One region of the Danxiaibacter flavus genome, then DNA from elsewhere that is predicted to be linked to it. Evidence: riboswitches for the same ligand, from Rfam matches in the RefSeq annotation. Region 1 holds a riboswitch; the other holds the start of a gene.
The links. Region 1 has a riboswitch for cobalamin ahead of metE (5-methyltetrahydropteroyltriglutamate--homocysteine S-methyltransferase). Riboswitches for the same ligand answer to the same signal wherever they lie in the genome.
Positions count from the first base shown of each region.

Region 1 (15,561 bases):
TATTTGCAGGTTGTCCCTCCCGGATTTGTAGACGATGACACATACAAAAATGCCACTTATGATTCGCTTGAGGTTGTTTTGAAACTGAATAAGGTCTATTATGGTGATACAACGAAACCTGTTCAGATGGAAGTTTATCGCCTTCAGGACAGCATTGTGCTTGATATGAACACCAACAGGTTGTTCAATACCAGCTCAGTGAAAACTCAGGCTGCTCCTATCGGATCTCAGTCTGTTTATCTAAAACCATACAGAACAGATACTTTGTCTATCCGTTTATCTGATGCGCTCGGCCAGGAACTGATGGCCAAGCTGAAAACAAAATCACAGGATATCAGGACTGTTGACAGCTTTTTACGTTACTTCAAGGGTATTAATATCAGAGGTGCAGGGAATGATGGCCTGGCATTTGGATTTAAAGACAGCGTCTCTTTAAATCTGCACTATACGGACAGGGGGCTCTATCCTGTTGCAAAGGTCACGAAGTTTACAATGAACAACAGTGGCCATCAGTTTAACAGTATTAGCATAGACAGAACCGGTAAGCCATTGCAGGCAATCGGATCTTCAAACAAAGAAGTATCTTCCAACCTTTCTGCAAACGCCGGATATTTGCAGCCAATAACGGGAACGAGGGTCAAGTTTACCTTTCCCAGTATTTCGCAGCTGCTGGATTTCCCAGGCTTTGTCAAGCTGTCTGCGGCGCAGTTAGTCGTCAAGCCGGTTAAGGGGACTTATGACCGGAGCATTTACAGGCTTTCGGATTCATTAAGGCTTTCTCAAACGGACCTGAATAACCAACAGGGTACTGATATCCAGATAAATGGAGCTACACAGGCGGGAAATTTTGTGTATGATTACCAATATGGGCAATCTACCTCATACACTTATGACATCACTACCTATCTGCAGGCCCAGATGCGCCTGGTTGGTCCTATCAACGAGAGAAATGGTTTAATTCTCAGCACTTTTGCAAAAAGGGAGTATTCATCTTTCTGGCGTACCGTTGTTGGTAACCAGCATCAGCCAAACGATTTTGACCGTGTTCAACTCATTATCTATTATATAGCTATTCAATAAACCGATACATGCAATTAAAGTATAGTCTATTTGCTTTTTCATTTTTAATGGTCGCTTGCGGAAGTTTACAGGCGCAGAACAATGCTTCGCCTTATTCTATTGCAGGTATTGGTGATATTGAGCAAAGTTATTTCGACCGTTCCTCTGGCATTGCCAACACGGGAGTAGCCCTATCTTCCAACAAATACCAGTACGCGGCTAACCCGGCCAGCCTGGTTAAGCTGGATGATTTTTTCTTTGATCTTGAATTATCCGGCAGATACAGAAATGTTAGTTACTCAGGTCAGCCAATCGGCCAGCTTGACACGCACTCCAACGATTTTCAGGTAAAAAGACTTGCACTGGCCTTTAAAATGAAGAGTTGGTGGGGCATTGGATTTGGATTGGCGCCATTTAGCTCTGCGAACTATTCATTTACAGCGCCCAAAGAAATACAGGGTTCTAACGATTACACTTCTGCCCATTATGAAGGAACAGGCGGCGTAAACAAAGTTTACCTGAGCAATTCGTTCGGCTTTGGCAAAAGGAAAAATCTGAGAATTGGTTTAGAGACATCTTACTTATTTGGTTCGCTGGAACAGAAGGAAACAATTACCTATTCCAATATAGTAACCAACAACCAGATACATTTAGACCATATATATTTTAAAGGCGGTATTCAATACTCGGCTAACATTGCCAAAAAATGGGGCATTGCTGTGGGCGCATCTGCAGCCAACAAGACTCAATTAGCAGTAAGCCAGGCGCTTACAGTTTCAGAAGCTAATGTCATAATTAACCAAAATGATGATTTTAAAAACAGCTATTTCAATCTTCCGGTTATATATACAGTGGGTGGAGCAATCACTTATAATAAAACTTTCACTGTAGCAGCAGACTACCAGAAACAAAACTGGAATGATGTAAATAATCTTGGAGGCCTCGGTTACATACTTACAGATGCAAACAGGATTTCCGGCGGTATTGAATATGTAAAAAATCTCAACTACCGTAGTGTATACCTGGAAAAATGGTATTTGCAGGCTGGAGCGTTTCACACCAACACTTACGTAAAATTGAGCGGACAGCAGATCGATCAGACAGGATTTACTTTAGGAGGCGGTATCAGTTCTCTGAAAATTCCTTTTGCAGTTCAGGCCAATGTTGAATTTGGACAACGTGGAACAACAAATAAAGGCCTGATTAAAGAAAACTATCAGCAATTTAATATTACCTTATTCTACCGCGATTTCTGGTTTACCAAACAGAAGAAATACGATTAAGCTTAAAGCCCAAAGTCTAAAGCGCAAAGCTTAAAACCGGTCGATGAGTGTTTTTTGAGCTTAACGCCTAAAGCCCAAAGCCTAAAACCGATCGATGAGTTTTATACCGTTTAAAATAATTGAAAGAGGTTGCCAGTTTCGGCAGCCTTTTTTGGCTTAAAGCCTTAAGCACAAAGCTTAAATCCGGTCGATGAGTATTTTTTGAGCTTAAAGCCTAAAGCGCAAAGCTTAAAACCAGTAGATGAGTTTTATACCGTTTAAAATAATTGAAAGAGGTTGCCAGTTTCGGCAGCCTTTTTTGGCTTAAAGCCTAAAGCGCAAAGCTTAAAACGGGACGATGAATTTTATATAGATTTACGCTGAGCAAAAAGATTAATGGCCGCAAACACCAATTCACGGAAGACATCCTCCGCTATAATCAGTTTTAGGCTTTAAGCTTTAGGCTTTAGGCTTTGAGCTTTAAGCTTTCTCCCCTCCCTCTCCTTCGCAGCAGTTTTTTGCCGATTCATCTACACATTTTGATTTAAATGGCGTTTACTGCCTTAAGTTGCTAACTTGCCGTGATGAAGTTGTTCAACAGCAAGTGGTTTATAGTTTTGGTGCATATTGCTATTTGGGTTGTGTATTTATATTCACCCTATTTCTTTCGCCCGTCAAATGCGGAGTTTATGCATGGAGACGCAATGCGCAACCACTTCATGAAAGAACCGCTTCCCCCACCATTGCCACGAAATTACATACACAGCATATTCACGCATTTTAACATGGTGCTTGACGTAATATTAGTAAGCTTTTTTTACCTGAACGCCTATGTATTACTTCCGAAGCTTGCCTATAAAAAGAAGTATGTCTCTTACGTAACAGCCATTCTTCTCTTTATCTTTCTTATCGTGATCGCGCATATTGCTATTTTCAATCCGGCACTCCACCCTCCTCAATTCCGGCCGGGGCCACCGCTTGGAGCCGGTTTTTTCAGATTTCTTACCATACTGGCCTGCAGCATTGCGTATAAGACGATCATAGATAAAATTGCACAGGACAAACTTGCGAAAGAAAAAGAAAACGAGAATCTAAAAACAGAATTGTCGTTGCTGCGCAGCCAGGTTAGCCCGCATTTTATGTTTAACGTACTGAACAGCATGGTTTATATGGCCCGCATGAAGAGTGATAACCTGGAACCTTCGCTAATTAAACTGTCATCTCTGATGAGGTACATGCTGTACGATGCAGACGAAGACAAAGTACCTTTACAGAGTGAAATAGAATATGTGGAAAGCTACATTGACCTGCAAAAGCAACGGTTTGAAGACACCGTGAAAGTTAATGTAACGATCGATGTAGATAGCATAAATCATTACATAGAACCGATGCTGCTGATCCCCTTTGTAGAAAACGCTTTTAAGCATGGCACAGGCATGATAGATGATGCAACAATCAATATAATGCTGCATGTAAGGGAACAGGAACTTAAGTTTGTAGTCACCAACAATTACAACGAGCGGCTGAAAGAAACGAAGGATAAGATATCGGGGATCGGACTGGCGAATGTGATCAGGAGGCTGAACCTCTTATATAGCAATGATTATAAAATGGATATAAAAGATGAGAATGGCCTGTTTGAAATTCATCTTACTTTAAAACTTACCTGATGCTCACTTGTATAGCTATAGACGACGAAAAATTTTCATTGGATCTGCTCGCGGATAACATCAGCAAAGTACCTTATCTGCAGCTGCTTGCAAAATGCAGAAACGCCATGGAAGCCATGACTTTTATGGAGCAGCAAAAACCCGATCTGATTTTTCTTGACATACAAATGCCGGGACTGAGCGGTTTGCAATTTGCTGAAACCATGACCAACAGGCCAATGATCATTTTTATAACAGCTTACGAAAAGTATGCGCTGGAAGGCTTTAAACTGGATGTTGTGGACTATCTGCTAAAACCGGTTTCGCTGGAGCGATTTATAAAAGCCTGCAACAAGGCAAAAGAACTTCATAATCTAAGACAAAGTTATTTACAGAATGCACCGTCCACAGTTTTTGATTACATTTTTGTGCCGGTTGAATATAGCCAGGTTAAAGTGAGCCTTTCTGACATAAGATACATTGAGGGATTGAAAGATTATATCCGCATTCATCTTGTGTCTACCAACAAGCCCATTATAACAAGAATGAGCCTGAAGAATATTGAGGAAAAGCTACCGCTGCAACAATTTATCCGAATACATAAATCCTATATCGTCGCCATTAAACACATTACAACGGTTCGCAAATCGAGCGTTTATCTGCAAACGCTTGAACTGCCAGTGAGTGAGATGTATAAACAAAATATTGTAGCGCTAACCGGCAATGCTTAGAAGCTATCAACATTCAGCCTTAAGCTATCAGCCAGTTCAACTCTAAGGGGCTGATAGCTGATTATCATGAAAATTGGGCAGCTCTAAGAATTACTCCGCGCTCTGAGAAAAACTTACTGTTTGTCTCATCCTGTATTTAACCGGGCGGTTATGTAACATTGCCGGTATCCATTTGGGTGACTTTTTAATAACATCTAAGGCAATCTTTTCAAACTCAGGATAAAAGGGTACACTTATTTCTGCATCTTCAACACTGCCATCCTCACTTAATGTAAAATGAGCCACAACGGCCACGAGGTCACTGTTTACAATTTTATATCCGGAAGGGAAGTACAATTGTTTCTGCAGGTATTTTGTCCATGCACCTATCCCTTTGGGAAAAGCTGCCGCCCTCATCATTCTGTTTGCGGTATCTGAAACAGCGTTACCAGTTTCATCAAATAACTTAACCTGCAATAAGTTACCATTATTGTAAAGCTCTATGCAACTCAGCTGCCCGTTGTGGTGATAATAGTTCCATTTGCCATGCTTTTTGTATCCTGCCGCATATCTACCTCCGGCAGAAGGCCTACCATCATCAAACCATTCCATTTCAATGCCGCTGCCATCCTTGTTGTAAAATGCCGAGTCAGTCATATAACCGCTTTTTGCCCATTTGATAGAAGTACCCACTGGTTCATTATCCAGGTACGTAATGGAGTTCTTCATCATACCCTCGCTATAGTAGCTGAAATATTGGCCTTGTTTTTTTCCATCGATAACCCGTCCAACGGATTCAAGGTTGCCGTTAGGATAAAAATAATAAGCCATACCATTGTGTACTTTGCAGGAACTATCGGTGTATAACGCCTGCATTTGCAGCGTCTTACGATGAATGTAATAGTCTTTTCTAAGCCACCCCGAATCAGTTTTATTACTCATGGAATAAAAACTTGCACCTGAAATATCCGTCTCCTTCCAGTTATAATTGTAATATTTTTCTACTTTTTGTGCATGTCCTGCAAGACAGGTTAGAAACACAAGGGCTAAGGTTGATACAGTTTTCATTAAGTAAATATAATTACAAACAGAATTGAACAGGCAAAAAGTACCGCGCTTTAAACAAAGCTTCATTCGTCGCATCTTTTGCTCGATTCACAGCTTTTTTTAAGGCCTATAATAAACATCCCTATAGCTTTGCTGCAAGCAAAATAAAAAACCTTTTCACGGAATATCCCCAATGAATCAGATCCGGATATCCTTGTAAAAGAGACAGGAAGGACTTGTTTGAAGGGTTCTATAAATTCAATTTTACCTCATTAACAACCTATTATTCATAAATTGATATTATATTTATGATAAGTACAAATTATTTTTCAGACACACAGGATATGCCGTTGCAACAAACAGGTTACCGCAGGAATTTTATACTTATCAAAAGTGAATATAAACTGATCAAGGCCTGGCTTGATGAAATTCAATACATCTCTGCTATGAAGGACTATACCCAGGTTTTCATTGCAGGCAAGTCAACGCCTATAACAACACTTCAAAACCTCAAGGATTTCGAATCAAAATTGCCCGAGGCCGATTTTATACGTGTCCACAGATCATTTATTATAGCACTGCATCATATTGATTGCATTTCAAGAAATGAAATAGGAATTGGAAAACATACCATACCTATTGGAGATGCCTACCGCGATGAATTGAAGAAAAAAATAGCACCGTATTTATAGCAAAAAAATTTTCAGCTTCTTTTAAACTTTAAAAGAGTAAAACAATCATATTTTCAATTTTTTGAGCATTGCAGCTCAATTACGTTAAATAAGGGTGAGGGGAAGTAGTCTTACTTCCCCAATTTTTTTGCCTGCGGCGAGGGGAACCACGGAGGCACGACGACACGGAGAAACACTACGATATTAACGCGAGAGGTAACATACCCTTCTGCTCGTTGCCATAACAGGAAAACTCGCAACAAATATCTAACGAGCCAACTAATTCATGCTTTTTTCTGCCTCAATTTAAAAGTTGATTTTAGTAGCAGCAATCTGATTCGCTGTGTCTCTCAGTGTCGCCCTGTCTCCGTGGTTCCTATTTGCCGAAGGCCGCGAAGTTGCTGCTGAATATTTTAACCGCAATTGCCAACAGAATAACACCAAAAAACTTACGAATGGCCATTAAGCCGCTTTTACCCAAAGCATGCTCAATCCACTTTAAGGATTTGATGACGAGGTAGACAATGATCAGGTTAATTAAGATCCCGAGAAGTATATACAGTTCCTCATAGTTGGCTTTGAGGGAGATAATAGTAGTAAGTGTTCCGCTGCCTGCGATAAGCGGAAAAGCTATAGGTACAACCGTACCGCTATGGCTGTCAGCATCACCTTTAAAGATCTCATGCCCTAGCACCATTTCGAGACCCAGAAGAAAAATCACAATAGAACCTCCAACCGCAAACGACCTTACGTCCAGGCCAAGAATATTCAGAAATTTTTCGCCGGCAAATAAAAAGAGGACCATCAGGCCGCCTGAAATAGCTGTTGCTTTTAGCGCTTTTATTCCGCCCATCTTTTCTTTCAAACTAATGAGAATTGGAATAGAGCCTACAATATCAATAATCGCAAAAAGCGTGAATGTGACTGTAATAAGCTGATCCGTCCTGAAGTTCATATATTGAAAATAACGAAAATGAAAGAAAACGCAAAAGAGAGGGATGTACGATTTTAGATGTACGGTTTTAGGTGTACTCTCTTAGGTAGTGATTTATGCCGTACTATTTTAAACGCTTACGGTGCGGAAGCATATGTCCGTTACCGTGATTTACAGCGCGATTAAATCAGATCACAAAAATAAAAGCCGTAAGATGTTTTTTCTTCATTCACACCGGCGGTTGACGGCGCATCATATGTTCTATAGACAATTTCTCCTTTTTCAAAATCAATGGGCTTTTTAAAGATCGGACCATCATATACAAATGAATGGAATTCGCCATTTTCGCCACAAGGATCAACATTGGAAGGGAGATCGTTCAGAAAACCTTCATCAATTATTCTTCCACAAAATTCTTTACTAAGATATTGCTCATTGATGCAAACAATCACAGCTTTAAAACCGAGTCCAATAAATTCTTTCAGCAGCACTGTAGTATCCTGTTTCCATAACGGGAATATACAGGACAGACCGGCTTTGGCCAGTTGTTGTTCTCTATAAACGCGTAAGTCTTCCAGGAAGATATCGCCAAACATGGCATGCGTGCAACCGGCTTCCTTTAAATTCAATACTTTCTTCATCATTGTCTCTTCATAGGATTGCATTGAAGGATTTTCAGGCAATTCAATCGTCTGTAAAGGAATACCTATTGATTCTGCCTGCTTTTCCAACAACGATCTTCTGACGCCATGCATGGAAATGCGATCATGTGTACTGTTAACGCTGGTCAGCAAATAACGGAAATCGTATTGACGGGATTGCATTGCTTTATACAGACAAAGAGAAGAATCTTTTCCCCCGCTCCAATTCATGTAGGTTGTGATCATAGTTGCAAAGTAAGGGCATTACAATAATTGAAAATTCCTGCCCGACTAAAAGTCATTCAGGCGGGGAAAATGGATAATTGAAAACGATGGCTGAGCGAGAAATAGTAATTCCTACGCCAAGTATCGAAATGTGGTCTTACATACCGTTAACGCAAATAAGCAAATAGCGGATGTCTTATTGATTGGATTGCATCGCAGCAAGCTTATTTTATTTAGCTATTCTTTTACTTCTGGGCAATTATTTTTGCTTACCCAAAAAAAGAATTATGTCCCTATACCCCACCCAACGCAGATGCTTCATTATATGCCTGCTCGTAATACTCAGCAATTTTTCGTTTACAAAGCCAGCACCAGACAGCACAACGATGATACTTTCCTCTCTTAACACCTCTCAAAAAACATCTTTATATCAGTTAGCGGTCCTCCAGCAGTCCGGCGCAGATGCCGAGGCTCAGCGTTTTTGGTCACAGCATCAATCCTCTTATCCGTCAATGAGTAACAATCTTAGGGATGCCATCCTGAAAGAAATATTCCAACATGCAAAAATTATTTATGTCCACTCCGAAAACGCGGCCGTGAGAGAATGGCTGCAAACTCAAACATTAATTAACTGGATCACATACCTGGCCATAATGGTAGCTATACTGGCCATAATCCGCCTTATCTATGTTTATTGGAACCCCATTATCTTGTTTTTAATAAAGCAGTTCAGACCTCTTTTTCGCATTTTATTTTCAACTATACTTTTAACCTATGAGTTATTGTTAGCCGGGATAACCTGCGTTATTGCCGGTACCCACATTCCAGATATAGCCATCAGCACGGTAATTGTTCACATAGGCATCTTCATTGCATGGGGACAACTCACTGCTTTGTTTACGAGTGAATATTTACTGGCAGATTATTTTAAAGTAGTCCGAAACATTATCAGGTACAATCAAAAAGAAAGAATATTCACAACATTATTTTTTCCGGTTATCATCACTTCGGCGCTTCTTTTATATGTGATAAACAAGTTGCCCTACAACAATTGGTATTATTATGAACTAGTCATGACGACTCTTCTCGCAATATATTCACTTCCTTTTGTAAGATGGATCGAGCCCCGCTTAAGTTTTGTTTTACTAGCCTTTAACCGCGCTGTTTCTGAAAATAAAAGACGAATAGCGCACTACACAGCTCTTTTGTTTTTCCTGTGGAGCATTGCAATGCTCTTTCCGGATGACTACTTCCCAATATACAGGACCACTATATCAGCGCTACTTATGCTCGGGTTGCTGATTACTTCTTTAAAAGAAAAGAATGACTCACGCCCGGGCTGCTATATTTACCTGCAAGTGGTTACTCTCACAATGCTTTGCTGTTTGTTATTGGCAAGCAGGCACATAACATCCCCCAACCCTTTATGGTTAAACCTTACAGGATGCACATTATTTCTTGTAATTAAGTATTGGGAAATTCCGACTTTATTTAAGCATTGGCAGTGGAACAAAAACAATGCCTGGTGGGGATTACTGGGTATGGCTGCATTACTATGGTTGATAAGTAAATGCATACAGTATTTTATCTGCCACTATTGATCTCATTATAAAAGAAATACATTCCACGGAGATCCACAAAGAAGACACAGAGCTGCGCAGAGATTCGCAACACTAACACTGTGCAGCTCTGTGTCTTCTCCTGCTTTTCCTCCGTGTAACAATAAACACATTAGAACCAGGATCTTTATATTATACTAAAAAGGCCGCCTCTGCAATAAGAGACGGCCCCACTTTTAAAACACAAAAACACTAATCAACAAGGGTTGCTTCTTTCACTTTATTCCTCAGATTTTTTGTTGCTAACATCATATTCCGGAGGGCATCTTCAGTTTCTTTCCAGCCTCTTGTTTTGAGCCCGCAATCAGGATTTACCCAAAGATTTTTAGCATCAATTACCTTCAACGCTTTCTCCAGCAACAGCTCCATTTCTTCTGAGGTTGGTACACGCGGAGAATGGATATCGTACACACCCGGACCGATCTCGTTGGGATAATCGAATTTGGCAAATGCGTCCAATAATTCCATTTGAGAACGGGATGTTTCAATTGTAATGACATCCGCATCCATCGCGGCAATACTATCAATAATATCATTGAACTTCGAATAACACATGTGCGTATGAATCTGGATTCCGTCTGCCACACCACAGGATGCAACTTTGAAAGCCTTCACCGCCCAGTTTAGATATGCAGCATGATTCTCTTTTCGCAAGGGCAGCCCTTCACGGATAGCAGGCTCATCTATTTGAATGATCTTAATTCCTTCAAACTCAAGATCTCTAACCTCATCGCGTATAGCAAGCGCCAACTGCATGGCAGTCGTTTCTCTTGGCTGATCATCACGCACAAATGACCACTGTAACATAGTGACAGGGCCCGTTAGCATACCCTTTACGTACTTTCCGGTTTGGGATTGCGCAAAGGTGATCCAGTTAACAGTCATCGGTTCTGGTCTGTATACATCACCGTAGATAACCGGAGGCTTTACACAACGCGATCCATAACTCTGCACCCATCCGTCTTTTGTGAAGGCATACCCCTGCAATTGTTCTCCGAAATACTCCACCATGTCATTTCGCTCAAACTCGCCGTGCACAAGCACATCTAATCCAAGCTCCTCCTGCAAACGAATACAACGGACTGTCTCCTCTTCCAACGCTTGTTGATAAGCTGTTTTAGTAATCGCTTTTTGTTTTACCTGCGCCCGCAATTTTCTCACATCAACTGTTTGCGGAAAGGAACCGATGGTTGTTGTAGGAAACAGAGGCAGTTTAAGATTCGCATGCTGAACCAACTGTCTTTTATCAAATGTACTTCTGCGTGATGCGTCGTCTATTGTAACAGCAGCAACTCGTTTCTTCACTTCCTGGTTATGTATAAGCGTGGAAGTTGATCTAGATATAACTGATTGTTTATTGGCTTCGAGCAATCCTTTTACACTTTCATCGCCATCCACAGCTTTCTTAAGTGTAATAACCTCCTGAACTTTTTGAGCTGCAAAAGCCAGCCAGTCTTTTATTTCAGGCGTCAACAATGTTTCTTCTTCCAGATCGCAGGGTACATGTAGCAATGAACAAGATGTTCCGATCATTACCCGTTCCTTTCCCAATGTTTCAACAGCGCAGTTGATAAAACCCAGTGATTTTTCAAAATTATTCTTCCATATATTTCTTCCATCAACAACACCCAAGGATAACTTCTTTGATGACGACACAAAACTGCTTTGCAAAATATCATCCAATTGCCCTGAGCATCTTACAAGATCCAGGTGAATTGCCTGAACGGGCAGTTGCAGCACAGTCTGCAGATTTTCACCATAGCACTCAAAGTAACTTGTGAGTATAACATTCAGCTTCGGCAACTGTTTGTATAATTCTTCATACGTCCACTTGAACGCCAGTCGTTCTGCATCTTCCAAATTCAATGCAAGACATGGTTCATCTATCTGTATACAAGTGGCTCCTTCTTCCAATAACTGTTTCAATAACTGCACATAAACAGGAAGCAGGTTCTTCAATAATTCAATCCGATGAAAGCCTTTTTCCTTTTCCTTTCCCAGCAATAGGAATGATACAGGCCCGACAATAACAGGTTTGGTATGAATGCCATGTTGCTTTGCTTCTTTGAACTCCTTTATGGCCTTATCCGACAATAAGTTGAATTTTTGTCCGGCATAAAATTCAGGAACAATATAGTGGTAGTTTGTATCAAACCATTTCGTCATTTCCATTGCGGTAATATCATAGCCGTTCTTTTGATAACCACGTGCCATGGCGAAATACAGATCTGTTTCATTAAGCTTTAATTCCTCAATCAATGAATGATAACGATGAGGAATTGCGCTTACGGCAAGGCACATATCAAGCACCTGATCGTAAAGCGAAAAATCATTAGAGGGAATGAGATCAACGCCTGCTTCCTGTTGCAGCTTCCAGTTGTGGAGCCTTATTTCGTTGGCTGTTAATTGCAGATCTCTTAAAGATGCTTTGCCTGCCCAATAGTTTTCGCAGGCAGTTTTTAGCTGTCGCCGGTTTCCAATGCGTGGATAACCAAGAATGTTGGTGAACATGTTTTTTTGTTTGTGCGTGAAACAATAATTAACATGCGCTTTGCCTGATGCCGTACGAAATAAAGAAGAATGGATATAATACTGCCAATGGAGAGAAGTAAAGTATCAATATCTGACCTGCCTTATATCGTGAAAGCATATCATCCGCAAGGGGCAAGTATCCTGGCTTGTAACAGCTAATGCCGTTCTTCTCATTCCGATGGAACAATGAACATAAATGGCACGCCTTAAGGTTACTTACAGTAGCACGTCTGCCCGTGAATTACACACGGTTCCTTTTTAATTCCGCTTTTGACGGAAACCCTATTGCATTGAATATAACAAAGAACAAGAGCGCAAAGATAGGGTAATTGAGAATTGAAAGTTGAGAATTGAAAATGAAGGAGGGCGAATGTGCAGATGTGCGAATGTGCGGATAATTGAAAATGGAAAGTTGACAATGAAGGGAGCGATAGAGCGACTCTGTTGATATTTGAAATGAATATGTATCCTTCTGCGGAGAAAATTAGATGTCTTAGCATAAAACAAAAAAACGCAAACCAATGAATGATTTGCGTCTCTTGTTATAGTCGTCATTTTCCATTTTCCCCCGCCTGAATGACGTCAGTCGGGCAGGAACTATCCATTGTCAACTTACTATGCGCTGCAGGCTTCGCAACTGCCATCAATCGGGCAGGCTACTCCCTGAACATCGTTGTCATTTTCTTCTTCCTGCTGATTGTTGATCAAAGGTTGAACCTGTGCGGCACTTTGTTTTTCAACAGTGAACTGAACAGCCTGTGCGGCAGCCTGTGTACGCAGATAATACATACCTGTTTTCAACCCTTTCTTCCAGGCGTAGAAGTGCATGCTCGTGAGCTTGGCCTTAGTTGGTTGCTGAACAAACAGGTTCAATGATTGTGACTGGCAGGTATAAGCACCTCTGTCAGCAGCCATATCAATCAGCGTACGTTGTTTGATCTCCCAAACAGTTTTGTACAGATCTTTCATATCCTGTGGTATTTCAGGAATGTTCTGAACTGATCCGTTTGCAGCGATGATCCTGTTCTTCATTTCATCGTTCCACAAACCAGCTTCAATCAGATCTTTTAACAGGTATTTGTTTACGATGATAAACTCGCCAGACAATACTCTTCTTACATAAATGTTAGAAGTATATGGCTCAAAACATTCGTTGTTACCCAGGATCTGAGAAGTAGATGCTGTTGGCATCGGAGCAATCAACAATGAGTTTCTAACACCATATTGCTTGATCTCACCCTGCAGTTTTTCCCAGTTCCACCTGTTACCCGGCACAACACCCCAGAAATCGAACTGGAATACGCCTTTTGATAGTGGAGATCCCTCGTAAGTGCTGTAAGTTCCTTCTTTCTTTGCAAGATCACAAGAAGCCTGCATAGCCGCGAAGTACATCGTTTCAGCAATATCCTTATTCAATTGTTGTGCAGCTTCACTTTCAAAAGGATGTCTTAATTGGATGAAAGTATCTGCCAATCCCTGGATACCCAACCCAATAGGACGATGACGCAGGTTGCTGTTGCGTGCTTCATCAACCGGATAATAATTTCTATCAATGATACGGTTCAGGTTAACGGCAGCCTGATAGGTTACTTCATATAATTTCTGATGATCAAATTCGCCGTTGTTCACAAAACGGGGCAATGCAATAGAAGCAAGATTACAAACCGCCACTTCATCAGGTGCGCAATACTCAACAATCTCAGTACACAGGTTTGAATTGCGGATAGTTCCTAAATGCTGCTGATTGCTTTTTCTGTTACAAGCATCTTTATACAACATATAAGGAGTTCCTGTTTCTATCTGTGCATCAAGAATGGCAAACCACAGATCCTGCGCTTTTACAGTTTTTCTCGCCTTACCTTCTTTTTCATAGCGCACATACAGCTCATCAAATTTCTCACCCCAGCTGTCTGTTAATCCCGGTGCTTCATGCGGACAGAACAAGCTCCACTCTTCATTCGCTTCTACACGTTGCATAAACAGATCAGAGATCCACAGTGCATAGAACAGGTCTCTTGCGCGCATTTCTTCTTTACCATGATTCTTTCTCAGGTCAAGGAATTCAAAGATATCTGCGTGCCATGGCTCAAGATATACAGCAAATGCTCCTTTACGTTTTCCACCACCCTGATCTACATAACGTGCTGTATCATTAAATACCCGCAACATAGGGATGATACCGTTACTTGTACCATTGGTTCCGCTGATGTAAGATCCCGTAGCTCTGATATTGTGAATGCTTAGTCCAATTCCACCGGCTGACTGGGAGATCTTTGCTGTTTGTTTCAATGTATCGTAAATACCATCAATGCTATCATCCTTCATTGTTAGCAGGAAGCATGATGACATTTGTGGTTTTGGCGTACCCGCATTGAACAATGTTGGTGTTGCATGCGTAAACCAACGTTCAGATAACAGGTGATAAGTCTTGATAACTTCTTCAATATTGTCCAAATGAATTCCAACGGCCACACGCATGTACATGTGCTGCGGACGCTCTACCACTTTACCGTTAAGCTTTAAAAGATAAGAACGTTCTAATGTTTTGAAGCCAAAGTAATCGAAGGCAAAGTCGCGATCGTAGATGATTGTTGAATCCAGCAGATCTGCGTGTTTGCAGACTACTTCGTAAACCTCATCTTCAATAAGCGAACTACGCAAACCAGTTTTGGGTTCTACATAGTTGTACAACTGTTCAACAGTTGCAGAAAATGATTTTACAGTATTCTTGTGCAGGTTGCTTACCGCTACGCGAGAAGCAAGCAAACTGTAATCAGGGTGTATGGTGCTCATTGAAGCAGCCGTTTCAGCAGCAAGGTTGTCTAGTTCTGTAGTAGTTACGCCATCATATAATCCTTCAATCACTTTCATCGCAACTTTAACAGGGTCGACAAATTTGCTGTTAAGGCTATAGCACAGTTTTTCCACCCTTGCGGTAATCTTATCAAACTTTACCGATTCTCTTCTTCCGTCTCTTTTTACTACGTACATATATGTTAATTGAAAATTGATAATTCCTGCCCGACTGAAGTCATTCAGGCGGGGACAATTGAAAATGCCCGATCGAAGTACGATTTACGAAGTACGAAGTACCTAGTTATCATCTTCTGAACAGAACAAAAACATCCTGACTCTCACAACTAAATTGAAGAAAATTGTTTCAGTTTATAAACCTTTAGTATTCGGGATAACGAAAAACCAACAATTAAAAC
Region 1 covers NZ_JAULBC010000014.1:8,641-24,201, forward strand. The annotation lists gene QTN47_RS26910 (DUF4270 family protein) at 1-1,080, shown strand, start outside; gene bamG (BamG family beta-barrel-assembly machinery protein) at 1,089-2,342, shown strand; gene QTN47_RS26920 (sensor histidine kinase) at 2,906-3,991, shown strand; gene QTN47_RS26925 (LytR/AlgR family response regulator transcription factor) at 3,991-4,701, shown strand; gene QTN47_RS26930 (energy transducer TonB) at 4,792-5,748, opposite strand; gene QTN47_RS26935 (LytR/AlgR family response regulator transcription factor) at 6,036-6,419, shown strand; gene QTN47_RS26940 (MarC family protein) at 6,775-7,353, opposite strand; gene QTN47_RS26945 (Dph6-related ATP pyrophosphatase) at 7,515-8,219, opposite strand; gene QTN47_RS26950 (hypothetical protein) at 8,486-9,799, shown strand; gene metE (5-methyltetrahydropteroyltriglutamate--homocysteine S-methyltransferase) at 10,010-12,328, opposite strand; cobalamin riboswitch at 12,464-12,649, opposite strand; gene QTN47_RS26960 (ribonucleoside-diphosphate reductase subunit alpha) at 12,965-15,340, opposite strand.

Region 2 (15,561 bases), on a different contig from region 1:
CGAATAAGCCAGAAACAACGTATGATCGATACCTTCCTTCATTACCGGGATCTCATTAACGAGGCGGCATTCAACTTCGTAAGCGACTGCCATTGCCGTTAGAAAATCCTGGCTGCTGGTCCTCCTGAATTGCGAAGTAGCTAATAACGATCCCAGGTTATCGCTTGGGTGACATGTCGCTTCTTTGCCCATGTAATTATCCATAAAATCCGGATACCTGATAAGTGCTGTAAACAATTGTGCAGCCCTGTCAAATGAGGTTTGATTAACTAACGGAGCTTTGCATCTGCCACCCTCACTCATAGTTTGTATCTGTTTTACAAGTTTTAATATACTTGGCTTGTTCGTAGCATGCAATAATGAACCGATAGAATCAAGAAGGTGACGCTTTAACTGATCAACGATATCAGGTGGGATGTCTGAAAATGTTTTAGATAACGCAAACCTGGCTATCTGTTTATTCTGCAGTTCTTCATCGTGTTTCATAAAATAGGAGCGAGGCAAAAATGATGCCTTTCAATTTCGAACGGCGGTCGCGATCGTCCACTAATAGCCACATTGTCTTGAACAGTTTTACAGCACTTTTATTATCAAGATCCGTTTGCATTCTGCTTTTTTCTTGTGGATGCTGTAGTTCACAAAAGGAACAGCGGCTTAGAAATAAACTTTAGTTTTTTTTGAAAGCAAATAATTGCGGTGAAATCGCTATATCGCCAGTGCCATAACAAATGAATATCGTATGCTTAGTGAAAAAACTTTAGGTCTGCTCACTTCTGAAAAACATTTACGGTTGTGGAATTTTTACACAGTGTTTTGTTGAAGATTTAGTGCTCATCAATATTTCAAGAAGGATCTGGTTAGTTATCATATCTGCAGAACCAGGAAAGTTCCAGCCAAAAAAAAGGAACAGATAAAGCCTTTCCGGTTGGAATGGCGTTTGCTGCGATCTGTTTAAATGCTTCACTGCTAAAGCTTTGGCTTGGCATTTTATGGAGATCAAAAAAATATAGAGTGTACGAGACTACATATAGGGATAATAAAATTGCAAGGCCAGATAAAATGTTATGCGACAATCAATGCACTATTGCCAATGACATGTCGGACAAGGGTATAAACCAGGATCTACAGGAATATGTGGAAGAGGATGGTTATCCTGTCCCATATAAAAATATTCTGCACGACAATTCTGCCGGATAATATGTGGTTATCCGGCCGGATGATCCGGTTTTCAAAAAAGACGATATGTACCTGTGAGCTCCCGAATCTTAACTCTAAAAACAACTACGCGATTATGGACATAGCAGGCTCAATCACAGGACTTACAGGTATTGCGGCCGGTGTGTGCACATCGGTTTCTTTATTGCCCCAGTTGTTCAAGATGTTAAGAGAGAAAAAAGCAGACGATATTTCTTTTGTAACACTGGCTATACTGGTTACAGGTCTTCTGCTATGGGTGATTTACGGTGTTATGAAAAAAGATTATCCAATTGTTGTAACCAATTCATTTTCGGCGCTCGTAAATATAGCAGTAATGGTATGCACCATTATTTACAAGCGCAAAAATCAATAATCACCAGGCTTCTTCATAATTTGCCACAAGATTGCCGGGTAGCATCTACGGTTTGTCCGCGAAATATCAGGCAGGTTACACGGGTTGTACAGGTGCCTCAGAGCTATTTTGCCCATGGCAGGAAAGCATCATTAGAATCGCGTGCACCGGTTGCAACACCTTGTGAGTATATCGCTTCCCCGTCCAAGTTTTTTGTTTCGATATACCACAACATTACCTGTTTCTGCCCCCCAAAAAAACAAGATAATTGCAAAGGCATTGCGGGAAAGGTATTTATGAAAAAAATATATGCGTGCTCATCGAAAAAGAAAATGATTTGAACTTCGGAAACTATTAAATTAAATTGTTTTTGATAGCTTTAGCAACAGCCTCACTTTTGGAATGTACCTGTAGTTTTTTGTAAATATTTTTCACATGGGCGTTTACTGTATCGATACTTACGGCGCATGTATCAGCAGTCATTTTATAGCTAAGACCTTCAACAAGGCAGGTTAGAATTTCTTTTTCCCGTAGGGTTAAATCAAAATTCGTTGGTACTTTTCTTGACTCCTTGTCTTTTAGTATTTTAAGCACTTTGTTTGCAACAGAAGGTGTCATGGCGCTCCCTCCTTCATAAATCTCCCTGATTGCTTCCAGTATTCCGGCAGGAGACGTATTTTTTAGAATATATCCATCAGCACCGGCACAAATGGCATTGAAGATTTTATCTTCATCATCAAAAATTGTATCCATCAATACCTTAACTGAAGGAAAATATTCTTTTATCAGTGCAACTCCTTCAATGCCGTTCAGGCCGGGCATTTCTATGTCCATCAGCACCACATGAGGGTTGGATTGATTAAGCTTTTCAACTAGCTTATCACAGTTAGAGAATGCACCTACGCATGAGAAACCGCTTGTGCCATCAATCAGCTGAAACAATCCGTTTCGTAAATATTTGTTATCCTCGAAAAGAGCGACCTTAATCATATCTTTAATTTCAGTTCAATACTTGTACCTTCTTCTGTTGCAGTTTCAATTATCAGGATTGCGTTAATTTCTTTCGCTCTGCGCTGCATGTTTTTTAAACCATTGCCGGCGTCGAGCTTATCCCTGTTGAAACCAACGCCGTTATCCCTGATAAGCATGTAAACAAGTGACTCATTTCTAGAGATCAAAAACCTAATGTGAGAGGCTTGCGAATACTTAACCACATTAGTTGTAGCTTCTTTGAATATGAGATAAAAATTCTTGCGTACCTCCATGGGCATACTTATTCCGCTGATGTCGCCTTCAATCAAAAAATTAAACTGTATATTTTTACCTTTAAGTACCTGGTATGCAAATGAGCGCATCCTGGAAACAATTTTCTCAAAATCATCATTTTCCGGATTGATCGTCCATACAATATCACTCATGGCGTCAACAATTTTTCGCGAACTCTCGCCAATTTCATCCAGCGCCGGCAAAGATTTTCCGGCCTGCAGTTTAGCCACCTCGCTCAATACGGATATACTGTTAAGTGTTGAACCGATATCATCATGCAAATCGCTCGCTATATTGTTTCTTATAGTCTGCAGTTTAATGACCTGTTGTACTCTGTAGCGATAAACAGCATACAATGCAACTACTACTAAAGCAACCAACAAGGCCTTGAACCACCAGGTATTCCAAAAGGGCGGAGCAATTGTAAACGTGATAACAGCTGGCACTTCGTTCCACATATTATCATTGTTACTTGCTTTTACTTTAAATGTATAGCTGCCTGCATCAAGATTGGTATAGTTGGCAAGACGTTTGGCGGCATCTGTAAATATCCAATTCTTATCATAGCCTTCAAGCATATAAGCAAAACGATTTTTTTCGGGATGCACATAACTCAACGCTGCAAAAACAAATGAAATGTCGTTTTGCCGGTATGAAAGTTTAAGATGATCGATTTCATCAACCGGTGAAGTAATAATATTTATTGAATCGCCTGAGTCAAATGATCTATTTGAAATATTAATACCCGTAATGACCACTGGAGGAATATAAGTATTGTCTTTTAATTCGCCTGGCCTGAAGGCAAGCAGACCAACGTTGCAACCAAAATACAACCTGCCATCATCACCTTTTACGCAAGCATTAAAATTGAATTCATCCCCGGGCAGGCCATCATTTATATCATAATTCCTGCAGATGGACTGTGGTGATCTTCCTATGCACGGTGTGAACCTGCAAAGCCCCCTGTTTGTAGTTAACCAAAGGTTACAATCATCGTCCGCAACAATGCCTATAATTGAATTATCCGGCAGCCCATCTCTGGTGGTAAAACTGACAAAACTTTCAGTCTTTTTCTCAAATCTGCTTAAACCTCCTTGTGTGCCAATCCAGATAATACCCTGCCCATCATCATAGAAACAGTGCGTTATATTATTGCAAATGGAGTTTGCGTTCTGATCATCGTGACTGAAAATTTTAATTACTCCCGATGTAGTATTCAACATGGTAATACCGTTTGTTCCCGTCACCCACAATATACCATCTGAATCAAAATGCAATCCAGCAATATTATCTGTACTTAAATGATTGGTATCGCGATGAAAATTTTCAAAACTCAGGAACTGCTTCGTTCTCAAATCATAATATTTTAGTCCGTGTTCTGTTCCGATCCATAATTTTTTATCGTTGTCTTCCACTATGGAGTTGCACTGATTGTGAAGCGTTGTATCCTTGTTATTAAATGTAGAATGAACAGGTAATAGTTTACCTGTTGCACGATCTAACATCAAAAGTCCTTCATCAAAACTTACTACCCAGTAGATTCCGTCGGAGTCACATTCCATTCCATAGCAAAAATTAAAGCCTGTAATCGCATTGTTTCTCATTGCAATTTTATAGCCTTTAAAGCTTTCGGATACCGCACTAAATTCCTGCACACCTACACCGAATGTTGTCATAAATATTCTGCCTTTCCGATCTTTATACATACCAAGGGGAAAATGAGACGCATATGCCTTATCATAATTTTGAAACAGGCTAAACTTTTTTTCGGAGATATAGCAATTATTCAACCCGCCCCCGGCCGTTGCGATCCATAACACACCACTTCGGTCTTCGTACAGGTATTTAACCTCATCGGAAGTAAGCGAATATTTATCACTGCCATCAGCATGAAAGGTTTGAAAATCTTCTGTCTCGTGCCGATATATGCTAACGCCGCCTGTATATGTTCCTGCCCAAATTCTATGGCGACTGTCTTCAATTAATGCGTTTACAGCGTCGCTGCCAAGGGAATTAAAATTCGCATTGGAATGACGAAAAACCTTTGCAACCTTCGTCTGAGCATTGTAACGGAATAGCCCCTTGTTCCATAAACTGATCCATATATTATTTTCATGATCCTGAAGCATGCATATCACTTCCCGGCCCAGTGATTCATGTGCTTTGGCCGGTGGAAGAAAGCGTGTGAGCTTTTTGCGGGCAGGGTCAAAAATATTAATGCCATTTGAAGTCCCTATCCAAAGCATATTCTCCCGGGAGATCATCAAACAAATTACGTTCTGGCCGATTAAGCTATCATTACCAATAAGCGAGTTAAGGTTCACGAATTTATCTGAAAATGATTCGTAAAAGTATACACCTGTATTTGTTCCAATCCAGACTCTTCCATTTTTATCTACGGCAAGGCAGTTACCGTTAGCCGGTGTTGGGGCTATTTTATTCTGATCATAAAATGTGAATTTTTCGGTTTGTGTATTATACTTGCAAAGGCCTTTATTGCCCGTCATCCAAATGCTACGGTTGCTATCCTCACACAAACTAGTTACATCGTTAAGCGGTAATGTGTTTTTATTGTAAGGGTCATAGCGAAATGAAGTGAAAGCGTATCCATCAAACTTAATCAGTCCGTTATAAGCTCCGAACCACATGTACCCTTTTTTATCCTGTAAGATTGAAGTGAAAATTGTCTGCGATAACATGTGATCCTGGCTAAAGTGATTGAAGCGAATGTTATTTAATGCTGGTTGAGCCAGGCACGGCGAAGGAGCAATCCCCCAAAAAAGTACTGCAGCAGCTTTTAAAAAAGCAGCCTTTAGCAGGGTGTTTTTCCAGGGGATTAGTCTGTTCAATTTGAGAAGTTGTTTTGCAAAGATAAAATTATTGCTACTATCTGTGTTATCACATAAATATGTGATTAAGGTAACATACAGGTAACACAATGCCTAACTTCTGCGATTGACAACAAGGACATGCCGTCAGAACTTTGCATCACGACCCGGCTATTTTTTCGAATGGTGACTTTTCCAACGTTCTTCACAACTCAAATTATTCGTATGAAAAACATCTTAACCGTGTTACTTGTTATTGATATTTTTTTACTATCAAATGCCTGTACCAAGACAGGAGTAGATCCTGCGAAAAAAACAGTTAAAGACCAGGTCGCTGAAAGGATCATAGAAAAAGCCAGCTATTCTGGCTGGCTATCAGCCAGCGTTCCATGCTCGTCTTTAGTAAAGATCTACAAAGTCATTAGTGGAACACCTCTTGCACTGACCGCCGACGTTTTAAAAAATGGGAAAGTTCTTGTTTTCGGGAGAGCTGGTGAATTGTCTCAGCCTTATTCATTACCACACCTACATTTTTTTAGTACCCACACCGTGTCAGTTGTGCGAAGAACATATTTCAAAGACCAGGTTGCCAATATTACAGTTTACGATTCTTTAGCAGGAATACGTTTCTTGTCGCCGTTCTCCGTCTCCTACGGTTATTGCAATAATCAGTTTCGTTGCATAATCGTGCCTCCTGTCTTAAAAGCGGCGGCCAACACCGCGGGACTCAATTGGAATGACTATAACGCAGTAATATCTTATTTTAAAATAGCACCATAACGTGATTATTCAGTCCTTACACCCGAGGTTGGATTTAGAGGCAATGGTGATTCTATGAACTCAGTTCGGTCACAATATTCCTAAATGAAACTCCCTAAATCAACATTCATTTCGCCCTTTTTCACCTAAATTCTTTTATATGAAACGATTAGTTATTTCGACTCTTATTGTTTGCATGGTTGCATGCACAAAGCAGGACCAGTTCACACTTCCCCAAAATGCAAAAGGCACTGGCAAGTTATTGACAGATTGGATAGCTGTACATCTTAGATTAATAAAAAACACAACAGGCCTTTCGCACGTTGCCTATTCAAGGCATTTTGCGTACACAAGCATCGCATTTTATGAGTCCCTTGTGCCGGGATCGCCCGGACATCAGTCTATTGCCGGCCGGCTTCAAAATCTGAACAACCTGCCTGCGCCGCAAACAACCCAGTTGTGCTGGATTGCAGCAGGCAATTCAGCTTATGCATCGCTTATGCGGTTTTTTTACAGCGGTAACAAAATTAACCTCCCAATCATCGACTCTCTGGAAGCGGCTGAAAACGAGCAACTGGTAAATATTGCCAGGTACAGTCAGGCTGCGGTAACAGCAGGAAATGAATTTGGAAATAATCTAGCACAGGCAATTATAAACTGGTCCATGCAAGATGGCTCAGCAAATATTCATCCACCCTATGTTCCACCCACAGGCGACAGTTTGTGGGTACCAACACCGCCTGCATTTGCAGTACCAGCGGCTCCTTATTGGGGAGACAACAAAACCATCATCTCCGGCAGTATTGATAATACGCTTGCACCTGCACCTATTCCGTTTAGCGTACAACCCGCATCGCCTTTTTATAACATGGCAAACGATCTTTTTGCAGCGTCTCAAAATCTTACAACTGATCAAAAAGATATGGCCGGTCATTGGGACGATTCGCCAAATGGAAAATATGTTACAGCCTTCGGTCACTGGGCTTCAATCTTATCGCAAATGATTACAAAACTTGATCTGTCTTTGATAAGATCGGCGGCTATTTATGCAGGAATGTCGATAGCTATGAATGATGCTTCTATTTCTTGTTGGAAAGCCAAATACACCTATAATCGGATTCGCCCCGTAAGCTATATTCGGCTTTATTTGGGAAGCCCTGACTGGACCTCATTTATAACAACGCCTGCACATCCGGAATATCCTGCAGCTCACTCAACGCTCTCTTACGCTGCAGCGACAGTGTTAACGCATTACCTGGGTAATGTGCCATTTACCGATCACACGTACGATAATGTCGGGCTTGCTCCCCGTTCTTATACAAGCTTTATAGCAGCTGCAACTGAAGCCGGAAATTCACGATTTTATGGTGGCATACACTTTTTACCTTCTATTAAAGCAGGGGCAATCTGCGGCACCGCTGTTAGTAAAAATGTGTTGGTGGCTCTGGCTTTAAGGAATGATGATTGATAGAGGTCTTTGCGGAGCTGTAGTTTATGTTGGAAGAATATCAGGACTCACATATAACATATCCCGTGCGGCCAAAACTAAAAGGAAACGCCGTTGCTTGATGGGACATTTCTGCTGAAGATTCGGGCTGGCAATTCTGTTGTAACGAAAAAAAATGATGGCTCTAAAGTATTTTTTAATCATAACTAAAACCAATAAAATGAAAAAACAACAATTAAAGAAAGTGTTACAGTTTATTATCCTTGCGATAACCTTTTTCACTTTGGCAGATTCTGTAAATGCTCAAAAGAAATGTCATAACGGTAAATGTCCGATCGGTTATGCATGCGCACCATCCGGGTATTGTGTTCGGTATTGTTCTCATTGTCAGCCGTTTCTTATCGAATCTGCCGATGAAGTCGTTTCTGCCGAAAGTTCTCAATTCGCAGTAATCAGATTTCAAATGGATGAAGCGAAAGCTGGTTCCGTTAAAATATATGATATAGCAGGACGGTTGGTCAGGACGCTTCTTACTGAAAGTGTGCAACAAGGTGTACATCAGTTTTTATGGAATGCAAAGGATGAAAACGGGAGCCCGGTAGCTACAGGGATTTATATTATACAATTGAATGAAGGAAATAAAATGCAAACAAGAAAATTGTTTGTTGTCAGCTGACCGGATTTAAAGAATGCTCATTAAAATAATTGTGGGAAGGCAATTCTCAAATGTTATTTGCTTTTTTTGAGATGTACTAAATTAATTCCAATACTCAGCCTGAAATTAATTGGTTCACCCGGCGTATATCGCCATTCCTTGATAGCGGAGTTAAAATAACCCATTGCGGCATAGTCGGTATTGGTGAGGTTGTATACATTTAAACAGATGTTGAATCTATTAATGCTATAGCTTAATGCTGCATCAAACAAATTGTAAACAGGTAAATAATTGACAGGATCGCCGGAGGCCCAACCTGGATCTACAGCGCTTCGTTTACCCATATGCTGGTATCCAATTGCAAATGACAGGCCTCCTGATTTGTGATGTAGCACAATGTATTTTAGCCACAGGTTAGCATAGTGATCTGGAGTGCCGAAAATTCTTAAGCCAACAAGGCCGCTGCTATCTTTGGTAATTCTTGCATCTGTGTATGCATAGTTTCCTGCGATAGTTAGCGAATGTGTAATATTTCCGTTTATATCAACTTCAATTCCTTTGCTTGTTACCTGTCCGGTTTGAATATTAAAACCAGGATGGGCCGGATCTGCTGATAAGGTGTTATTCTTTGTGATCTGAAAAACGGAAAAATTTATATTCAATTTTTTGTCAAAAAAATATGCCTTCATTCCAGCTTCTATATCGCTGCCGGTAAGTGGCCTTAAGGGGGTATGATTATACACGGGAGCAATCTCCGGCGCGAAACTCTGATCATACATTGCATATATTGAAATGTCTTTTGTAAATAACCAGGTTAATCCCATGCGAGGCGTAACTACATTATAGATATTGTTTTTTTGATAATCGGGAACGGAAGTTCCGGTGTCATAAAAAGTTGCATGTGTAAAATGGCCGGCCAGGGTAATCACTAATTTTTCTGCAATTTTTATATGATCCTGCAGATAAATGGTGACATTGTTGAATCTTACTTTCTGATAGAACGTGTCAGAGAATTGCGTATTTCTCAAAGAGTCAACAGGCAGATAATATTGCGGCCTGGGGATGTATAATCCGAACTTTTTTTGTCCATAAGTATCTTTAATCTGATCATCTGTGCCGGCGCTGTAACAATCAATCCCCAACAAAAGCTTGTGTTCAATCTTTGCAGTTGTTTTAAATTTACCGTCAAAAAAAAACTGTGCTACTTTAGAAAAGTTTCGCCATTCCTCATGATTGACATACCTATATAATGTATCATTTGTCACTTGTAAAGATGGATCCGTTTGTAACCAATGAAAAATATATGAGCCGTCGATATAAGCAAGTTGGGCATTCAACTGCCAGTTATCATTGAAGATGTGTTTAAAATGGATACGGAAGTAATTATCACTGGGTGCTACCTTGTCAGTACTGGCATCTGCTACTGCAAAATTCCTTGGGAGCATGAGCATTTTGCCATCAATGGAAGGGAGGTCGGTATTGTTTCCCTTTGTTTCGGCTTTCATTAAATTGTATTCGGCAGTAAAAGATATTTTTTTAGTAAGGTCATATTTTACGGCAGCACATACAAAATACCTTGATGCTGTCCCGAATTGAAATGATCTGTTTTGACGGTGAACGCCTGCATTAAAGCGATATGAAAATTTTGACGATTTTGAAAACGTGCCACCAATATCTGCAGTAAGCCGAATCATATTGTAGCTTCCGAACCCCACATTTATATTAGATATGGATTCTTTCGACGGTTGTTTAGTTACTATGTTCACAATGCCCCCTGGTTCGGCTTCGCTCATCATAAAGCCGGCGGGTCCTTTTATGAGTTCGATTTTTTCCAACATAGCTGCGTCTTCCTGCTGGTTCCACCAAAAATTGCCGACGCCATTGCGAACTACATTATAGGTTGCGTCAGTTCCACGAATTATTAATGAATAATCATTTAATCCACCATTGATTTTTTCAACGCCGCTGACATTGCGTGTTGCTTCTGTTGTGGATAACAAGCCCTGATCTGCCATCGTTTGATGAGTAACTACCGCAATGTTTTGTGGTATCTCATTAAGTGGCAAATTCAGCCGCAATGATTCCGAAGGTTTTATTTCAACATGTTTCGAATCGAGATTTGCAACAACCGTTATTTTTTTTAGTTCCGCATATGTTTGATCAAGTTGTACGGTAATAAAAGTTGTTTCATTTTGTTTTATATGTACATTGATTGTACTATCAACATACCCTAGTAATGAGAAGCGAAGAATACAATTCCCGGGGCTTAATTTTTTGATCTCAAAATTTCCCTGATCATCAGTAATATCCCCTTTGCCGGAATTTTCTATCCGGACACTTACAAAAGCAGCTGGCATTCCATCTGAAGTTGAAACAGTACCGCGAATGGTCCCATTATTTTCATTGGAGAAAACATAAGAGGGCAGGAGTAGAAGAAAAGGGATTAGAAAAAGTTTCATACTTGCATTTTATACTTAAGTCGGTTAACTTGATTTTTAACTCTGGCGACTATATAAGAATGATAAAATGGTAAGTTGATAGGCTTGCAGCAATTTCAAGTCGTTTGGTAAAGCTAGAGAAATTCCTCCTCATTGTCAATAGAATCGGATGCCTGATGGCGCGGTTGCCAAATGCTCTGAGAGGTGTATGCTTAATCTTCTACATCCCCCAAAGATTAAAAACCTGATCCGTCACGGATACAATATGGATAAAAACACAATCTCAAAATGTAGACAGGTGTAACGCTATCAAATTCGCATCCATGGGGGATGGCACAAGCCCAATAACATTGAGTTTTGTATGTTACAAAGGCTGAGAATAGCCGGAATACGACAAATGCAGAAACTAAGAAAGCTACAAGTTTGCATCTCCGTCTTTTCACCCGATAGCCCAGCGATTGTGTGTGGTGTTTGGCAGGTCTTCTGGCTAGCTTACATATGAACATCTTCCCGTTTAAATATAGTGGTATGAAGATCCTGATGTTGAACAAGGATGAATTGCATCTTGATCGTAAAGCTTACAGCTACAGGGATAGCGCCGGATTTACACCGGACTTCCCTTTTAACGGCGCATTCGCCAGCGAAATCCGCGGCATAAATAACGGATAATTAAAAAGGGGGAATTGAAAATTCACAATGAATTTTCACGGCCAGGAATCCATCATTTTCAATTTTCACTTGTCAATTTTTCAATTATCTTCCTCTTCTTTCCCTATATTTAAGGTTATTCTTTATTTATGAGTTCCAAACAGAAACTAACGCTTTTTGACTTGACCATGGTTGTGATTGGGCTGTGTATTGGAATGGGAAGCAGGCGTTTGAGCAAATAGGAGAATGTGCGGATGTGCAAATGAGTAAATGTGCAAATGGTAAATGTGCAAATGAGTAAATGTGCAAATGAGTAAATGTGCAAATGGATAAACAGGTAAGATGTGGCAGTTATAAACGTGCGATCTTTCCTGGAATTAGGAAGATAAAAAATACGGGTGGTGAGTTACGCATGGCTATGCAGAGCTCGCCTTTAAACACCCTCAATACAATGACAATAGCCAAAACGCAACTAAAATTTATACACTAATGAAAACTTGCCATCTCTATTCCCAATTATTCATTGTGCTTCTTACATTGTTTTTTACGGAGATGATTAATGCCCAAAGCGTAGATTTTAGCAATGCCGGGATTCTGGCTTCCGCAAATATCAAATCGCCTGTTCGGGAAACAATCATAAAAATGTTGCAGGAAGAAGTGGCAAAAAGAACTTCAATCAGCCCCCAACGGTTTGCATCGTCCGGGAAAAATCAGGTTATCGCGCTGGCAGTTATGCAGGATGAAAGAGTAGACGGGCTATCGGTACCAAAACGTAATGGTAAGAACCTTCCGGAAACAAAAGCTGAAGGCTACCGGATTGTTGTTGACAGCCAAACGGGGAAACAAATTTTGTGGCTGATCGGGGCTGACGACCGCGGCGTATTATTCGCTGTCGGCGATTTTTTGCGAAAAGCCAACCTGGAGAAAAACAAAATCTTGTTCAATAAAAAAGACGAGATTGCTACAGCTCCGCTGCAGGTCATCCGTGGTCACCAACTGGGGTACCGTGCCACCAACAATTCCACCGATGCCTGGAGTGTTGCCCAATACGAACAGTACATCCGTGATCTGATTGTTTTTGGTACCAACGCGGTTGAAATGATTCCCGCAGAGAAAGAAAAAAGGAATTCACTCATGCAGCTTGCTCCGGATGAAATGAATATTGAGGTTAGCAAAATTTGCCAAAAATATAGCATTGACTATTGGGTGTGGACTCCGGCTGGCTGCGATATGAAAGATCAGGTTGCGCGGACAAAAGATCTGGATACCAAAGAAGACTTTTATAAAAAATGTCCGAAACTCGACGACGTTTTTTTTCCGGGAGGCGACCCCGGCGATAATCATCCGCGCGAAGTATTGCCCTATTTAAAAGAGCTTCACGAGCGGCTTATCAAATACCACCCCAATGCCGGAATCTGGATTTCACTGCAAGGATTCAGCGAGGAACAAATTGACTATTTCTACGCCTACTTGCGCCAAAATAATCCCGATTGGCTGAAAGGCGTTGTGTCAGGCCCAAGCAGCCCGCCAATTGCCGAAACCCGGTTCAGGCTTCCTTCCAAATACAAACACCGCCTGTATCCGGACATTACGCACAATGTCCGTTGCGATTACCCGGTCAAAAACTGGGATCAGGCTTATATGCTCACCTATGGGCGCGAAGGTATCTGTCCTATGCCCAACTACTACGCTACAATCCATGCTAAATATACCCCTTATTCTGATGGGTTTATATCCTATTCAGATGGTTGCCACGACGATGTAAACAAAGTAACCTGGAGCATGCGCGGCTGGGACATAAACCTGGAGCCACAAACCATTATGGAAGACTATTGCCGCTATTTCTTTGGGCCGAAACTGGCCGAAAGCGCAGCCAATGGTATTATGGCTTTGGAAATGAACTGGAACGGCCCCGTCAAGAAAAACGGCGGCATTGAAACAGCCTTTGATCACTGGAAAAAGCTGGAAAAAGAAAACCCTCAATTAGCCGGAAACTGGCGCTGGCAAACGCTGATGGTTCGCTCTTATTACGATACATATCAAAGAAGGCGAAAGTTCTATGAGCAAGACCTTGAAAATAAAGCCAATGCAATTCTTGCCACCGCCCCCGAAATTGGTTCCGGAAAAGCCACGCAACAAGCGCTGGACGTATTGAAAAAAGCTGATACTGAACCAGTGTGCCAGGATATTCACGCCAAAATCGTAAACTATCTGGACGATCTATTCAAGTCGTGCGGCTACCAAAGCGATGTCAAAAAATACCAGGCATCCAACTCCCAGCGAAGTTGCATTCTCACCTTCCTCGATTATCCGTTGAACAACCGCTGGTGGCTCGAAGATGAATTTAAGAAAGTTGATACCATGCGATCGGAACAAGAAAAGCTGGCGAGGTTAAATATTATCCGCACCTGGGAAAATCCCGGGAACGGAAGTTTTTACGACAATATCTCTAACATTGAAACCAGCCCTCACTGTACTACCATATCGGATGACGCCACCGACGTGGCTTGGTGGGACGGCGGGATGTCACGAAAAAGGTTATCGTCGCAACTTTACCAGCAAAATCCAGAACTGAATTATGAAGACCTTGACCCAAACGGCCGTTACCGGATTCGCGTTTCAGGCCGTGGCGATGCTCTTCTGCGTGTTGACGGCGAACGCCTGGACCCGATTGTTTATGATAAAGAAATTGGAGGGTTCAAAGAGTTCGTGGTTCCAATGGCCCTGGTTGGAGATGGCAAAATTCACGTATCATTCGACCGGCCTGAAGAATCAAAAATCCGTTGGAGCCAGCAATCCCACGTTTCGGATGTCTGGTTGCTAAAACAATAAAAGAATGATGAGTGAATGGTATTTTCTTAATAGGTCATGCAAACGCGAAGCAAGTCCAAAATTAGGTACTTCGTACCCGTCCGAATGTGCATTAGGCGCGGGCGGGCTTCGTAAATCGTACTTGATAAATCTTGATGATCTTAAAGAAACGCCATTGAATGATGGGTGCGAAAAGCTCGTCACTCAGCACTAATAAATACTAGTCCCCCCGCCATATATAAATGAAAAAATGAACAGTATGAGACTTTCTCTTAAAATCTTCGCGCTTGCCGCCCTAATCTTTGGATTCGCATCATGCAGCAACAATGCTAGCAAAAAGCTTGATTTATCGCATGCAGTCATCCTCATTTCGCCCAAAATAAAAGCCCCGCTTAACGCATCTGCCAGGGCTATTTTGATCGAAGAAATTGGGAAACGCACCAATCTTCAGCTAAAAACCGCTGAAGGCTGGGACGGCAAAACCATTATTGCCTGCGCACTCTCTGACGATGAGACGCTATACGGCGAGACTGTTTTGAAACGTACGGGTGATACGCTTCCCGAAACAAAAAAAGAAGGGTTCCGTTTGGTGCATACCAATGCCAACGGAAAAGATGTGCTTTGGATTATTGGTGCCGACCCCCGCGGGGTTTTATACGGGATCGGGAAACTTCTCCGTATAGCCGACATGGCCGATAAAAGCATCAGCATTCCTACCGCGACCGACATCTCCTCTTCGCCTGAATATGCCATTCGTGCTCATCAGTTTGGGTATCGCCAAACGGCTAACTCGTGGGATTCGTGGACCATTGCCCAATTTGACCAGCATTTTCGCGAGCAGATGCTCTTCGGAGCAAACGGTATTGAAGGCATTCCTTTTCAGGACACACGTCCCGACCCGCTCATGAAATATCCCCGCGACTCGATGAATGTTGTTTTTAGCAAAATCTGCGAAAAATACGACCTCGACTATTGGGTATGGGCTGCTGTTGAAGCCGATTTGAAAGACAAAAAACAGCGCCAGGCTATTCTTGATCAATATGAAGCATTCTTTAAAGCTTGCCCGCGTTTCGATGACGTGTTTTATCCCGGCGGCGATCCTGGCGACAACCACCCGGCCGATGTATTGCCTTTCCTGGAAGAGATGACAACCATCATGC
Region 2 covers NZ_JAULBC010000006.1:405,098-420,658, forward strand. The annotation lists gene QTN47_RS18790 (MmgE/PrpD family protein) at 1-486, opposite strand, end outside; gene QTN47_RS18795 (hypothetical protein) at 1,012-1,197, shown strand; gene QTN47_RS18800 (SemiSWEET transporter) at 1,292-1,570, shown strand; gene QTN47_RS18805 (response regulator) at 1,904-2,539, opposite strand; gene QTN47_RS18810 (ligand-binding sensor domain-containing protein) at 2,536-5,664, opposite strand; gene QTN47_RS18815 (hypothetical protein) at 5,869-6,423, shown strand; gene QTN47_RS18820 (vanadium-dependent haloperoxidase) at 6,563-7,870, shown strand; gene QTN47_RS18825 (FlgD immunoglobulin-like domain containing protein) at 8,070-8,525, shown strand; gene QTN47_RS18830 (TonB-dependent receptor) at 8,579-10,963, opposite strand; cobalamin riboswitch at 11,399-11,603, opposite strand; gene QTN47_RS18835 (hypothetical protein) at 12,233-14,422, shown strand; gene QTN47_RS18840 (hypothetical protein) at 14,661-15,561, shown strand, end outside.
Region 2: linked by a shared signal. The riboswitch ahead of QTN47_RS18830 (TonB-dependent receptor) and the one ahead of metE (5-methyltetrahydropteroyltriglutamate--homocysteine S-methyltransferase) in region 1 are both predicted to bind cobalamin.